3 linked regions of the Hydrogenovibrio crunogenus genome follow. The protein of the gene in region 1 interacts with the protein of each later gene in a pairwise test. Links are inferred from orthologs where the notes say so. Each region holds a gene or a part of one and is shown in the gene's direction. Other genes may lie near its edges.

Region 1 (8,193 bases):
GCAACTATGCCATGGAAAATTTAGTCAACGCGTTGCTTAACGCAGGCGCTAGAAGAGAACGGCTTGAATTTAAATTATTTGGTGGGGGACGCATCATGAGCTCCACTACCAATATCGGTTGGTACAATATTGGCTTTGCTTTTGATTATATCTATACCGAAGGGTTTAAAATTGTTTCGCAGGATATCGGAGATGTTTATCCTCGAAAAATTTTATATTATCCAAACTCGGGTAGAGTTAGAGTTCGGCGTTTGAATGCGATGCACAATCAATCATTAGCTGCTGAAGAAAGCCGTTATATTAATAATATTGGATCAAAACCTGTTGAGGGTGATGTAGAACTTTTCTGAGGAAACCATACTATGGACATGATGGAAACTTTTCGCCAGACTTACCTAGAAGAAAGTTTTGAAGGACTGGATGTGATGGAAGCCGGCCTTCTGGACTTGTCGCCAGGAACGCCTGATAATGAAAAAATTAACGAAATTTTCCGTGCAGCGCACTCAATAAAGGGTGGAAGTGGTACCTTTGGATTCACTGAAATTATCGACTTCACGCATGTTTTAGAAACGCTCTTAGATGAAATGCGTGACGGCCGTAGGGATGTTACTCAGGAAGCAACAGATACGATGTTACAAGCAGTCGATGTACTTAGAGACATGATGACGCGCTTGCAGAACCATGAAGAAATTGATGAAGCCCGAGCCAGTGAAGTCCAAAAAGACATGGAAGCCATTTTAAATGGCGGAAGTGTCGATGCTGGTTCAGAGCCGTCGTCTCCTGAAGCGCAATCGCCTGAAGAAAACCAAACGAATGCCTCTACAGGTACCGGTTCTTGGGTCATTGATTTGGTTCCAGAAAAAGAATTGTTGCAGACAGGAAATGAACCGATTCGTATTTTCCGAGAACTGGAAACGTTAGGTGATATCTCGGTTACTGTCGATGATTCTGCATTGCCTGATGTAAATGAATTAAACCCTGAAGATTTGCACTTGAAGTGGCAAGTTACCTTAACAGGTGAGGGCATTGATGAAGAAGATGTCAAAGAAGTATTTGAGTGGATTGACGGGGATGGTGCTGAAGTCAGAATTACGGCTCCTTCTATAACCGCATCCGAGTCAACGACGGCTAATGCAGAACCTGCAACGCAAGCTACCCAACAAAATGTTGCCACCGAAACGGCAGCTTCTGCAACACCGAAAACAGAAGTTAAGAAACCCGCATCAGCGGCCAAGCCTGCTCAAGCGGCGAGTGCGCCTAAGCAAGACAGTTCGATTCGTGTCGATTTAAGTAAAATTGATCAACTAGTGAACTTGGTTGGTGAGCTGGTTATTACACAATCAATGCTAAGTCAGTTTGGAGAGCAAGCTGAACAAAATGAAGATTCTGATTGGGCCGATAAGCTTAAAGAAGGGTTGACCCACCTCGAACGACATACGCGAGACCTCCAAGAAAGTGTGATGAATATTCGTATGTTACCAGTGAGCTTTGCGTTCAACCGTATGCCTCGTATTGTGCATGATGTCAGCAAGAAGCTAGGAAAGTCAATTAACTTGGTGATGGAAGGGGAAAATACCGAACTGGATAAAACCATGTTGGAAGCCTTGACGGACCCTTTAGTACATATCGTCCGTAATTCGATTGACCATGGTGTGGAGTCCCCAGAAGTTCGATTGGAAGCCGGTAAAGCTGAAACTGGCACTGTAAAAATGGCCGCTTTCCATCAAGGTGGCAACATCCTGATTCAAATAACAGATGACGGTGCCGGGATCAATGCTGATAAGGTTCGCCAAAAAGCGATTGAAAAAGGGGTGATTGAAGAAGATCACAAGATGTCGGAAGAAGAGATTATTGATTTGATCTTCCATCCTGGTTTTTCAACTGCAGATGTCATCAGTGATGTATCCGGGCGTGGTGTTGGTATGGATGTGGTTCGTCGAAATATCCGAGGGCTAGGCGGCTCAGTTGAAGTGAAAACAGAAAGAGGACATGGAAGTGTCTTTACGATTCGTTTACCTCTAACACTGGCCATTTTGGATGGGCAGTTAGCGAAAGTTGGATCAGAGACTTATGTCTTCCCGCTGGTTTCTATTGTTGAATCGATCCAGGTTGATAAATCTTTGGTGAAAGGTATTGCTGGTCAGACTGAGCTTTATAAGTTAAGAGATAGCTATATTCCGGTTATTCGTCTGCACCAAAAGCTTGGTATTAAAGATGCCAGAACAGATTTAGAAGAAGGACTGCTTGTTGTGGTTGAAGATGGCGGCAAACGTGCCGGTATTTTTGTGGATGATTTGCTTGGACAACAACAAGTCGTGATTAAAAGTTTAGAAAGTAACTTTATGAAAATCAGCAGCATTGCCGGTGCCACTATCTTAGGGGATGGAACGGTTTCATTGATTTTGGATGTCACTGAGACACTGGCTTCCCACAAGGGTGGCAATCTACAATCAAATGCTGCATAAAGTTAACGATAATAAAAAGAATAAGAGAGTTTAGAGAGTTTTATGCCATTCGCATTAGGTGCAAAAGAAGTTCAAGAAACCATTATGGTTTTAAATTTATCGGTTGCTCAGATAGAGTTGTCCATTTCAGAGGGAGATAACTCGGTTAATACCTTGATTGATTCTTTTACATATATGTCTGAACACATCGAGGCGATTGAGTTATCGAGCCAAAAAATTGCCGAGATGTCGAATGATGTTGCGGGTATTGCAGAGCACAACCAGTCTTTATTGGTTCAAACCGGTGACTTGGCGCAAAAAATGCAACAAGCGATTATTGCCTTTCAATTTTACGATAAATTAAGCCAACGATTGAATCATGTGTCGCATGGCTTATCAGGCCTGGCTGAAATTGTATCGCACGAAATGCATGCTAAAGATGAAGCGCAGTGGGAAGCGTTTAAGTCAGAAGTTCGTAAAGGCACCACGATGCGTGAGGAAGAAGAGTTGTTTGAATTGATTTTTGATGAAGAAAAACCTGCGGAAGAAGCGATTGAAATCATGAAGACGCGAATGCGCGATAGAATGAATGTCGCAGAAGAAGTTGAAGAAGAAATTGAGTTTTTCTAAGCATTAAACAATTTTGCATTATTTTACGTAAAGCGCCTTATTAGGCGCTTTTTTTATTCATTCAGAAAAATATATTAGCATTTTACGATTTTCTTAATTTGACCATAAATAAATTGAATTTTTAATCCATCAAAAAATTTATAAAAATAGAGACCCTTTTAAAAGATAAATGGATACTCTACATGAAAATTAAGTCTTTTTGGTTAGCAGGTTTGCTAACGGCTTCTTTAATGGCAAGTTCAGCATCGGCCTTTGCTGCAAATTATATGCCTTTTGTTCTAGGGACAACCTCCTCTGACTCTGTTTCAGTGGTCGCTGATAAAACAAAATCCGCGTTGACAGAAAATGGATTTGAAGTGGTCGGAACCTATAAACCAAATGCTGATACCGAAGTGATTGTGGTCACTAACGAAACCTTAAAGCAATTGGCGGCACAGTCTAAAAATGGTGGCTTCGGTGCCATGGAGCGTGTTTCGATTGTAAAACGTGGTGGTCAAACAGAAGTGTCTTACACCAACCCAGTTTATATGTGGAATGTTTATCGAATGGAAGGGAACATTGAACCTGTTCAAGCAGCAATGGAAAAAGCACTAGGTAAACAAAAAGAATTCGGTGCAGAGTCTGCATTAAGTGCTGAAGAATTAAGAGAATATCATTATAAGTTTATGATGCCTTATTTTGATGACATCGATGAGCTGGCTGAATATGGTTCTTATGATGAAGCGATCAGCACGATTGAATCCGGTCTATCAGCAGGTAAAGGTGGTGTTACAAAAGTTTACCGTATTGATATTCCAGGTAAAGAAATGTCTGTTTTTGGTGTGACGTTTGCAAAAGGCGAAGGCTCTGATAAAAATATCCTAACGCAAATCGATCAGAATGGAACTTCTCATGCTGCGCACTTGCCTTATGAAATCTTAGTGAATGAAGATGAAGCGATTGCTTTGAATGGTAAGTTTCGCATCGCGATTAATTGGCCGAGCCTTTCTATGATGGGGTCAGGTAGTTTTATGTCAATTGCTAATGCCCCAGATGAAATTAAAGCGGCTTTAGAAACGGTAACGGAAAAATAAGCCCCCATTTTTTCTTGTTATGTCGAAAAGCACCTTTTTAGGTGCTTTTTTGTTTTCAGGCAAATTAAACGAAAAAAAATGACCGTTTATACTTGAAAATACTCCTTCCTGTCCCCATTTATATCCTAAATTTTCAATCAATGGTTATATTCAAATAACCGTCTTATTCATTCATGATTTATGCTTAAACGTTAAGTTAAGGAGAAATATTCAATGAGCCATACGGAAACTCATGCGTTTCAAACTGAAGTGAATCAGTTGCTAAAACTGATGATTCATGCCCTGTACAGTAATAAAGAGATCTTTTTACGAGAGTTGGTTTCAAATGCCTCTGATGCATTGGATAAATTGCGTTTTGAATCAGTGTCAAATGATGCCTTATCAGAAGGGGAGTCAGAGCTTGCAATCCAGGTAGGGTTTGATAAGGAAGCTAGAACCGTATCGATTATTGACAATGGGATTGGGATGACGCGTGATGAAGTCATTGCTAACATCGGTACCATCGCAAACTCCGGAACAAAAAAGTTTCTTGAAAATATGACGGGCGACCAAGCCAAAGACAGTCACTTGATTGGGCAATTTGGGGTTGGTTTCTATGCGTCATTCATTGTTGCAGATAAAGTGACGTTGACCACGCGTAAAGCAGGGGATGAAAAATCAGAAGGAACCCGTTGGGAATCGACAGGCGAAGGGGAGTATACGCTTGAAACTGTTGAAAAAGAAACCAAAGGAACCGAGATCACGCTTCACTTGAAAGAAGACATGGATGAGTTCTTAGATGACTTCAGATTAAAGAACATTATCACGACGTATTCTGACCACATTAATTTCCCAATTAAAATGTGGCAAGTTAAGTTGGATGATGAAGGTAAAGAAACCGAAGAGAAAACATTAGAGCAGGTCAACAAAGCAACTGCGATTTGGACGCAGCCTAAATCTGAATTATCGGATGAAGACTACAATAACTTCTATCAAACCGTTTCGCATGATTATGAAAACCCTTTAGCTCATATTCATAATAAAGTGGAAGGAACGCTGGAATATACTTCATTGCTTTATCTTCCTAAAAAAGCACCGTTTGATTTGTATGATAGAGATCGCCGCTACGGACTAAAACTGTATGTGAAACGTGTCTTTATCATGGATGATGCCGAACACCTGATGCCGACGTACTTGCGTTTTGTTCGTGGGGTTATTGATTCAAATGACTTACCGTTGAACGTTTCACGAGAGATTCTACAAAGTAATCGTGTGGTGGATAAAATTCGTTCAGCATCGGTTAAGCGTGTCCTTGACCAGTTAGCCAAAATGGCAAAAGCGGAAGATCAATCTGATTATGAAACGTTCTGGGATCAGTTTGGTAATGTCATGAAGGAAGGGATTATTGAAGACTTTGCGAATAAAGATAAAATCGCGAAATTGCTTCGTTTTTCTTCAACGCATGAATTTTCTGGACCGGCTCAACGAGTGTCTTTACAAGATTATATTGATCGAATGGGAGAAGACCAAGAGGCCATTTACTACATTACAGCAGATACGTATGCTGCCGCAACCGGTAGCCCTCACTTAGAAATGTTCCGTAAGAAAGGCATTGAAGTCTTGTTGTTGACGGATCGTATTGATGAGTGGTTGGTTTCTCACCTGACAGAGTTTGAAGGCAAGCAGCTGAAATCCGTGACTTCTGCAGACTTAAAAGAGTTTGATGAAGAAGCAGAAAAGGAGTTGTCTGAAGAAGATAAAAAAGCGCGTGAAGCTTTAACAGAGAAAGTGAAAAAAGCGATTGAAGATCAAGTTTCCGATGTCAAAATCACACACCGCTTAACCGATTCACCGGCTTGTGTGGTGTCTGCGGAAGGTGATATCTCAGCGCATATGGCGCGCATGATGGAGCAAATGGGACAAGCGATGCCGAAGCAAAAGCCGGTGTTGGAATTGAATCCCGAACACGCATTGGTGAAAAAGCTGGACAGCTTAGAAGATGAACCGAAAGTGAAAGAGTGGTCTTTGTTCTTATTGGAGCAAGCGCAATTAGCGGAAGGGGATCAGTTGGAAAAACCAGCGGACTTCATTAAACGAATGAATGCGTTGTTAAGTGAAGTGATTTAAAACTATCCATCCGATCAAAAATAAAAAAAGCCCCAACTTGTTGGGGCTTTTTTTTAGAAAGTCGTTTTAAATTGCAGTGCGATATTTTGATCAAATTTATCTGAATAGGCGCTGACTTTGAAATGAGGAAGATTCAGATAAACCCCTTTGGCAAAGTTATCTTGTGATTCTTTGAGCGTTTGACTTTGATAATACAACCGGCCATCTCCTATGGAACGAGGAAGCGTCATATCAATGTTTAAGTCAGAAATGGTGTACTTTCCAATTACCCCAGCCTGTATGCTGGGAGCATGTAAAAAGTCCAGTTTTAAAAAAGCCGCTTTTTGATTGAGGGACATGGTATCCAATAAACCGCTCCCTTGATATTTTTCGATAGAATACTCAATTCCCGTTTTGACAAAGTCCGATTGCAGAGTGGCTTTGACGCCATGAGCAGTACGGTTGTTGGCACCATAAAAAGCGTTTGTCTGGTCCTCGCTGGAGGCAAAGTACGTCAGCGCAATGTTTTTATATTGTAATGACGTGATATACCCAGCAGCATCGTCTAACGTTGAGTTGACCTTTTGGCTATTATATTGATTCATTACATTGGTACTGAACCCAATTTGATAAGTATCTGTTGTCAACAGAATGGTTTCTAGTGTTCTATTTTGTGAAAATAAATTATGAGCAAACCCGTTAAATCCGAGTATGGGACTGTCGACATTATAACGAGAGGTTTGTTGCTTGAAACCAAGCTGCATGCCGTTTTTTAAATGCATAATACTGAGAGGTGGTGGTGACACCATTTCAATTAGTTTTTGAGAAAAGTCTGTTTCAGGTCGAGCTGTTTGGGTTGAAAAAGTGGCTTCAAAATCTCGATGATATTGATCGACAAAGGCGGCATTAAACTGTAGCGTTGAAAACCCAGCAGGTAAAGTGATTGCCGCTGCCTCTAACGGTAACGACGCAGTGCTGGTGTCAAAGCTGGCTGTACCAACCGGAGAGTAGGCGGCCTCTAAATCAACCATGCCTTGCCCATGTGTGGCTGGAGAATAATCGGGAATGTTTTTATTGGCAGTGTCCAGTAATATTTGTGCTAAGTCATTGACGCCAGTCGTAGACCATCTTTGTTTCATCAAAGCCAAAGCGCCTGATACGTTGGCAGTCGCACCAGAGGTACCTATAGAAAGCCCTCCGACAATAGTGCTGTCACCTGGCGCCACTAAAAACCGATTTTGATATTCGATGCTACTCCCTGGTGTATTGGAATAAGAAGCCAACGTGGCATCTAGATTGACAGCACCGACAAATAGAATGTTATCTGGTTGTAAGACAACGATGTCGGCATAAGTGCTTTCATTAATCGGGGCATCGAAGTCAAGGCCTTCATTACCGGCAGCATGCACAATCACCGTATTGGTGGCATCAATCTTATCAATGACGGCTTTTAATGTATTACTGAATGTGTCTGAGCTGTAGTTTTTGGGGAAGATAATTGGGGATTGGGAGAAAGAAAGATTAACAATCCGGGCATTATGATCAATGGCCCAATCAGTTGCCATGACCTGATCACCCATGTCGGTATAGCCATCTTTTGAAATCACGCCATGTACCATCGTGGCACCTGGGGCAATTCCGACAGACTGAGAGCCGATGATTTCAGCCATATCCTGACCGTGATTATTTCCTCCGGTGTCATAGGTATAAGTATCCGAAGTTTTTGCCAGCTGGTCATCATAGCGCTGGTTTTCAAGTACAGAGACATCAAAATCGACCGAACTGGGATCCGCAATCCCCGTATCGAGTACCGCAACAGTGACGCCAGAGCCATCATAACCATTATCCGACCAAACAGCGGATTTAATGAGTTCTTTGTTATCTGCAGCAACCGGGTAAGATATTGGTGTGGTTGGAATGGTGCTGGAAGACCCGCCACTGCTACAGGCTGTTAATAAACT
Region 2 (3,254 bases), 980 kb from region 1 along the record:
ATTTCACGAGAGTTAAGACACTTGTATATGACTTCGCAGGGATCGATTTAAACGATTCTAAGAAAAACTTAGTTTACAACCGGTTAGCGAAACGCATTCGTTTTTTGGAACTGAACTCCTTCAAACAGTATTTAAACTTTGTTGAAGAGCAGGGTGAGTCAGAATTCGTTCACCTGATTAACGCTATCACCACTAACTTAACCTTCTTTTTTAGAGAAGATCATCACTTTGAATACCTCGCAAATACCGTTATTCCGGCCATTATAGAGCGCAATAAAGGTAGTAAAAAAATTCGAATTTGGTCAGCAGGCTGCTCCACTGGCGAAGAACCTTACTCTTTAGCGATTGTATTAAAAGAGACTGTTCCTGCAGGATGGGATGCCCGTGTATTAGCGACAGACTTGGATACCAATGTTGTTGAAACGGGACGTACAGGTGTTTATAAAATGGATCGCCTGAAAGGCGTTTCCGAGGCACGCAAAAAACGTTGGTTTTTAAAGGGAAGTGGCTCGATGGAAGGGTATGTCAGGGTTAAACCTGAACTACAGCAGATTATTGACTTCGGCCAAATCAATTTAATGAATGAATGGCCAATCAAAGATGCCATAGATGTTATTTTTTGTCGAAATGTCGTGATTTATTTTGATAAAGAAACCCAAGCAAGGTTATTTGACCGCTATGCTAATTTACTGCCGGATAATGGGCATTTGTTTATTGGGCATTCGGAGTCACTTTATAAAGTCTGCGATCGGTTTGAGCTTCTTGGTCAAACGATTTATAAAAAAATAAGATAAACACACAAACGCTCTGCAAAAGAGTGTGATGAATGTAAAGAAGGGGGGAAGATGTCAAAGGTGAAGGTATTAATCGTTGATGATTCTGCTTTAGTTCGACAAATGTTACAAGAGATGTTGAAGTCAGACCCAGAGATTGAAGTGGTCGGCACGGCATCTGACCCTTATGATGCAAGAGAAAAAGTGAAGCAACTTCATCCGGATGTATTGACACTGGATGTCGAAATGCCTCGTATGGATGGCGTGACGTTTTTAAAAAATTTAATGCGATTGCATCCTTTGCCGGTGGTGATGATTTCGACCTTGACCGAGAAAGGGGCGGATATCACGTTTGAAGCACTTGATTTGGGCGCGGTTGACTTTGTTGCAAAACCTAAGATTGATTTACAACATACCTTTGAAGACTATACCGATGAAATCTGCCGCAAAGTAAAAACCGCTTCCAAGGTGTCCAAATGGCAGCTTGAAAGACAATATGCACGTTATGTCGCTAACAAGGAAAGCAAGCCCAAAGTGTTGTCCAAGCCTGGGTCTTTGGTTTCTAAAGTTGTTGAGAAATTTACAACGGATGCCATTGTTCCCAAAAAAGCCCCTTCGGATTTTTCCAAACCCTCACATAAAGTGATTGCGTTAGGGGCTTCAACCGGTGGTACAGAAGCCATTAAAGAAGTCTTGATGCGCTTGCCATCAACAACCCCTGCTATCGTTATTACACAGCACATTCCGGCGTCGTTTAGTTTGCCTTTTGCGCAACGAATGAATAGCATTTCAGAAATGGAAGTGACGCAGGCAGAGGATCGTCAACCTATTTTGGCGGGGCATGTTTATATTGCACCGGGCGATAAACATTTATTGGTTGAGCGGACATCTTCTGGCTATATCTGCCGTTTAAATGACGGCCCGCCAGTAAACCGTCACAAGCCGTCGGTAGATGTGATGTTTCGTACCGTTGTGCAAAGTGTTGGCAAAAATGCGGTCGGCGTGCTATTGACAGGAATGGGAGCCGATGGTGCTAAGGGAATGAAAGAGTTGCAAGAGATTGGTGTTCCGACGATTGCGCAAGATGAAAAAACCTGTGTTGTTTGGGGGATGCCTGGAGAGGCTGTTAAGCTCGGTGCGGCTGATTATGTTTTACCCTTGGGATCAATCCCTGAAAAAATTCTGTCACTCATTAAAAAATAATCTCGCCTTTGAGTTGAGTTGTTTAAATATCTTTGCGTTTAAGCTTCCTGTTTTTAGAGAGCTTAAACCCTTGCCTTATACGTGTGTTTAATGGAAACACATCCTAATCTTTCAATAAGTTTTATATAATGACTCAAACACTTTTTTATAGAATTTTCTTGGCATGTAATATGCTTTGTATATTCAAAATATTTTGATTGGGGAAAAGATACATGTTGCAGATTATGAAGCAATATTGGGGTGCTTGGCTAGTTACCATCGTAGGTGTCGGGCTGACGTTTGTTGAGATTCCATTTATTGGCGCCATTGTGGCGGTTTTGGTGTCGGTGACATGGACACTGACCGTGGCAAGAATTGCCAGGTTAGAAAAGCAGCCTCAGCAAGTTACGACCCCGTCAGTTGCTTCCCATGCAAACGACTTTGATGCCGAAGTGATTGATGATGCATTACAGGTCATCATGAATGATATTGATGCCGTCGTTGATCAAGAAGTGGAAGTTGTTCGTGGTGAGTTATTGCAGGTTAAGGAATTGGTTGCAGAAGCGATTGAAACCTTGAACAACAGTTTCTCTGGGTTGCACAGTCAAACGCAAGCTGAATATCAGCTGGTTGTTTCGTTACTGGATAATCTTGGTGGCAGCGGAGAAGGGATGAGTATCCAAAAATTCTCTTCTGAAATTAAAGAAGTCTTAAGCTATTTGATTTCACTGTTAAAAAGCTCCAGTCAACGCAGTAATGAAACTGTCGGTAAAATCGATGATATGGTCGAGCAGATTGAATCTATCTTTATTTTGCTGGAAGACGTCAAAGGGATTGCGGATCAAACCAACTTGCTGGCATTGAACGCGGCTATTGAAGCAGCCCGAGCAGGTGAAGCCGGGCGAGGCTTTGCAGTGGTTGCTGATGAAGTAAGAAAGCTGTCTTTGAATTCCAACTTACTGAATGAGCAGATTCGTAAGCAAGCGGAAAAAGCAAAACAAACGGTTGATCATGTCCGTCAGTTAGTCAGTGATACCGCTGCAAAAGATATGCAGGAAGCCAATACGTCTCAGGAACAGGTAACAGTACTTGTTACGGATCTTGAAGATATGAATAGTGGTATTTCTAATAAACTGGGGGATGTTTCAGGCATTATTTCTGAAATTGAAGTCAGTGTGTCCAATGCGATGCGTTCATTGCAATTTGAAGATATTGTTCGTCAGTTGGTTGAACAGGTTCTTAATCACCTTGAGAACTTAAGTGGTTTCTCTCACAAAATTAATCACTTTATCGAAGAAA
Region 3 (3,268 bases), 990 kb from region 1 along the record:
AATCTGGCATTATAGGGCTGATTGAGTCATCTCAAAAATTTGATGCGACTCAAGGTGCGAGTTTTGAGACCTATGCTGGAATCCGAATTCGTGGGGCGATGCTGGATGAGATTCGTAAAGGGGACTGGACGCCGCGATCGGTTTATCGAAAGTCCAGAGAAGTGTCTGAAGCGATTTTAAAAGTGGAATCGGAAAAGGGACGTGAGGCTCGTGATGAAGAAATTGCTGAGGTCATGGAGGTTTCGCTTGAAGAGTATTACCATATTCTTCAGGATACCAATTCAGCGCAATTGTTATCCATTGACGAGCCAGACCATGATGAGCTGGCAGAAGACCGAATGGTCGGGACAATTAAAACGCCTATTACAGAATTGGTAGAGTCCGATTTTCAGGGTGCGTTGGCAGAACAAATTAAAGACTTGCCAGAGAAAGAACAGCTGGTAATGGCACTTTATTATGATGAAGAGCTGAATTTAAAAGAAATTGGTGAAGTTTTAGAAGTCAGTGAGTCTCGTGTGAGCCAGATTCACAGTCAAGCGATAAAACGTTTGAAATCAAGACTTAGAGATTGGATTTAAAGTAGATTTGAGGAAAAAAGATGCAAATCGATAGAGATATGAATATTTTGGTAGTGGATGATTTTTCGACGATGAGAAGAATTGTCAAAAACCTATTGAAAGAGTTAGGGTTTAGCAAGTTTGATGAAGCGGATGATGGGTCAACAGCCTGGCCGATGATTCAAAGTGGTAAGTATGATTTTATTGTCAGTGATTGGAATATGCCGCAAATGACAGGGATTGATTTACTTCGTCATGTGAGAGCTGATGAAAAACTGAAAGAAACGCCTTTCTTGCTGATTACGGCAGAAGCAAAGCGAAGCCAAATATTAGAGGCCGCTGAAGCTGGGGTTGATGGTTACATTGTTAAGCCGTTCACTGCAGCAACACTGAATGGTAAAATTCAAAAGATTTTTGAGCGTGTTGAAGAGCGAAAAAAAGCAGCGGGTGCTTGATTTGCAAGTTTTTGATAAGAAGAAGTTGAAAAAGCCTTATGCACTTACTAGTGCATAAGGCTTTTTTTTTGAGTGAGGGGGAACTGTGAAAAATATAAAAATAAAACAAATAAAAACTTTATTGAAGGCCATGGAAAAAGAAGATTACGATAAAGCATCCCAAGCCTTGGATGAGATTATCGCGACTAGAGATGACAATTTATTGGAGCAAGTTGAGCAAATTGCTCAAAATTTACATGATACATTAGAACAGTTTGGCACAGATTCTTTGTTGCTTCAGCATACAAAACATGGATTGCCGGATGCCACAGAACGATTAGAATATGTAATTGAAACGACCGAAGAAGCAAGCAATAAAACACTGTCAGCGGCAGAAAATGCCATCGCTTTATTGGAAACGTTGGAATCACAAGCGACAGATGATTCTCAGAAAGAGTTAATCTCTAAAGCTCAATCCGAAGTAACTGAAATCATGATGGCTCAATCGTTTCAAGATCTTACCGGCCAAGTGCTAAACCGTGTCATCATGCTGGTGACCAGCCTTGAGCAGAGTCTGATGGAACTGATTGATAAATCAGGCATTCATATTGATGATATTCCCGATCCTTCCGATTCGGAAGAGGAACGTAAAGCACAAGAAATGAAAGGAATTGGACCTAATGTGACAAAATCCAGTCAACAGAATGCGGTTAGTTCTCAAGATGAGGTGGATGACCTTTTAGGAGATTTAGGGATTTAGAGGCTTTTGTGGATTGTTTGGTGGCATGGTCATTGCTTAATGTTTAGCAGTTAAAAATAGATGATTTGAGTGGTGGGTTTTTGACACATTGCAGCCACACGATAAAGCTTTAAGAGGGTTCACATTGTGGATGAGGAAATTTTACAGGACTTTTTAGTCGAAGCGTCAGAGTTGGTTGAACAGCTTGATGAACAGCTTGTTGAACTAGAAAACTCTCCATCGGATTCGGATTTATTGAATGCCATTTTCAGAGGGTTTCACACGATTAAAGGGGGAGCCGGGTTTTTAGGCGTCACACCGTTAATTGAAGTGTGTCATCGTGCTGAAAATGTGTTCGATAAAATTCGAAACGGTGATGTTGAATATGATTCAACGGCTGCAGATGTCATTATGCGCGCCTTTGATGCTATTTCCGATTATATTCAACAGCTTAACGACGGTGCCCGTGAACTGGAAGATGCTGATGACGGATTGTTGTCCGAATTGGATGCACTTTGGAAAGGGGGTGCAGCTCCACAAGATACTTCTGAACCTGCTCAAGAAGAAGCAGTAGCTCATCCTAAGTTGGAATTGCCGGAAGGTGTCGATCCTGATGGTGAAATTTCAGATGATGAATTTGAAGCCCTGTTAAATCAACGTGACGCGTTAACCAGCTCGGATTCTAATGAGCCAGACGCAGAAGAAGTCAAATTAGCGTTGCCAGATGATGTGGACCCTGATGGTGATATTACGGATGATGAGTTTGAAGCACTTTTAAATCAAAGAGATATGTTGGAAGGTATGCAAGAACCTCAGGAAGCAGCGCCTCCAACACCACCTGCTCCCGAGCCAGCTAAACCAACCCCTCCGCCAGCGCCTAAAAAAGAATCAAAGCCTGAAGTACCTAAGCCGGAAGCTGCTAAGGCAGCTACGGCAGAGTCGACCGTACGCGTTGATACTCGACGACTCGACGAAATTATGAATTTAGTTGGGGAGTTGGTTCTCGTTCGAAATCGCTTGCTGACGTTAAGGTCGAGTGAAGGTCCAGAAGAGGCATTATCAAATGCTGTGGGGAATTTGGATCATGTGACAACCGATTTGCAAGCATCGGTGATGAAAACTCGTATGCAGCCTGTTAAAAAAGTGTTTGGGCGTTTCCCTCGAGTTGTTCGAGACCTTGCCCGTAAACTTGGGAAGGAAATTGAGCTTGAGCTGAAAGGGGAAGAAACCGATTTAGATAAGAATTTAGTGGAAGCCTTAGCGGATCCGCTTGTTCATTTGGTTCGAAACTCGGTTGACCACGGGGTTGAGATGCCGGATGTGCGTGAGCAAGCCGGGAAACCACGTAAAGGTACGGTTATTCTAGCAGCCGAGCAGGAAGGGGATCATATTCTGTTGTCGATTACAGATGATGGTAAAGGAATGGACCCTGATGTTTTGCGTCGTAAAGCCGTTGAAAAAGGCATGATGGATGAAGTCTCAGCGAATCAGCTGGATGATAAGGCTGCTTTTGAATTAATCATGTCCGCTGGGTTTTC

Evidence for each region.
Region 2: the proteins of GHNINEIG_RS08480 (region 1) and GHNINEIG_RS03745 interact in binary tests that used the Escherichia coli proteins (3 or more experiments, as listed by UniProt). The link is inferred for Hydrogenovibrio crunogenus from one-to-one orthologs.
Region 3: the proteins of GHNINEIG_RS08480 (region 1) and GHNINEIG_RS03700 interact in binary tests that used the Escherichia coli proteins (3 or more experiments, as listed by UniProt). The link is inferred for Hydrogenovibrio crunogenus from one-to-one orthologs.

The regions. Positions count from the first base shown.
Region 1 is NZ_CP032096.1:1,768,667-1,776,859, reverse strand. The notes cover bases 1-2,913. They hold GHNINEIG_RS08480 (chemotaxis protein CheA), read left to right. Parts: upstream 1-362; coding sequence 363-2,465; downstream 2,466-2,913. Other genes in these bases: GHNINEIG_RS08475 (hypothetical protein), read left to right, coding at 2,508-2,913; cheD (chemoreceptor glutamine deamidase CheD), read left to right, coding at 1-350. Outside these bases: more of GHNINEIG_RS08475, read left to right, coding at 2,914-3,074; GHNINEIG_RS08470 (hypothetical protein), read left to right, coding at 3,257-4,147; molecular chaperone HtpG, read left to right, coding at 4,361-6,253; GHNINEIG_RS08460 (S8 family peptidase), read right to left, coding at 6,307-8,193. UniProt on the Escherichia coli protein: Involved in the transmission of sensory signals from the chemoreceptors to the flagellar motors. CheA is autophosphorylated; it can transfer its phosphate group to either CheB or CheY.
Region 2 is NZ_CP032096.1:795,532-798,785, forward strand. What follows is about bases 1-2,910. They hold GHNINEIG_RS03745 (protein-glutamate methylesterase/protein-glutamine glutaminase), read left to right. Parts: upstream 1-845; coding sequence 846-1,976; downstream 1,977-2,910. Other genes in these bases: GHNINEIG_RS03740 (CheR family methyltransferase), read left to right, coding at 1-794; GHNINEIG_RS11810 (methyl-accepting chemotaxis protein), read left to right, coding at 2,189-2,910. Outside these bases: more of GHNINEIG_RS11810, read left to right, coding at 2,911-3,254. UniProt on the Escherichia coli protein: Involved in chemotaxis. Part of a chemotaxis signal transduction system that modulates chemotaxis in response to various stimuli.
Region 3 is NZ_CP032096.1:788,121-791,388, forward strand. What follows is about bases 1-2,924. They hold GHNINEIG_RS03700 (protein phosphatase CheZ), read left to right. Parts: upstream 1-1,097; coding sequence 1,098-1,751; downstream 1,752-2,924. Other genes in these bases: GHNINEIG_RS03690 (RNA polymerase sigma factor FliA), read left to right, coding at 1-578; GHNINEIG_RS03695 (chemotaxis response regulator CheY), read left to right, coding at 599-1,012; GHNINEIG_RS03705 (chemotaxis protein CheA), read left to right, coding at 1,878-2,924. Also shown: more of GHNINEIG_RS03705, read left to right, coding at 2,925-3,268.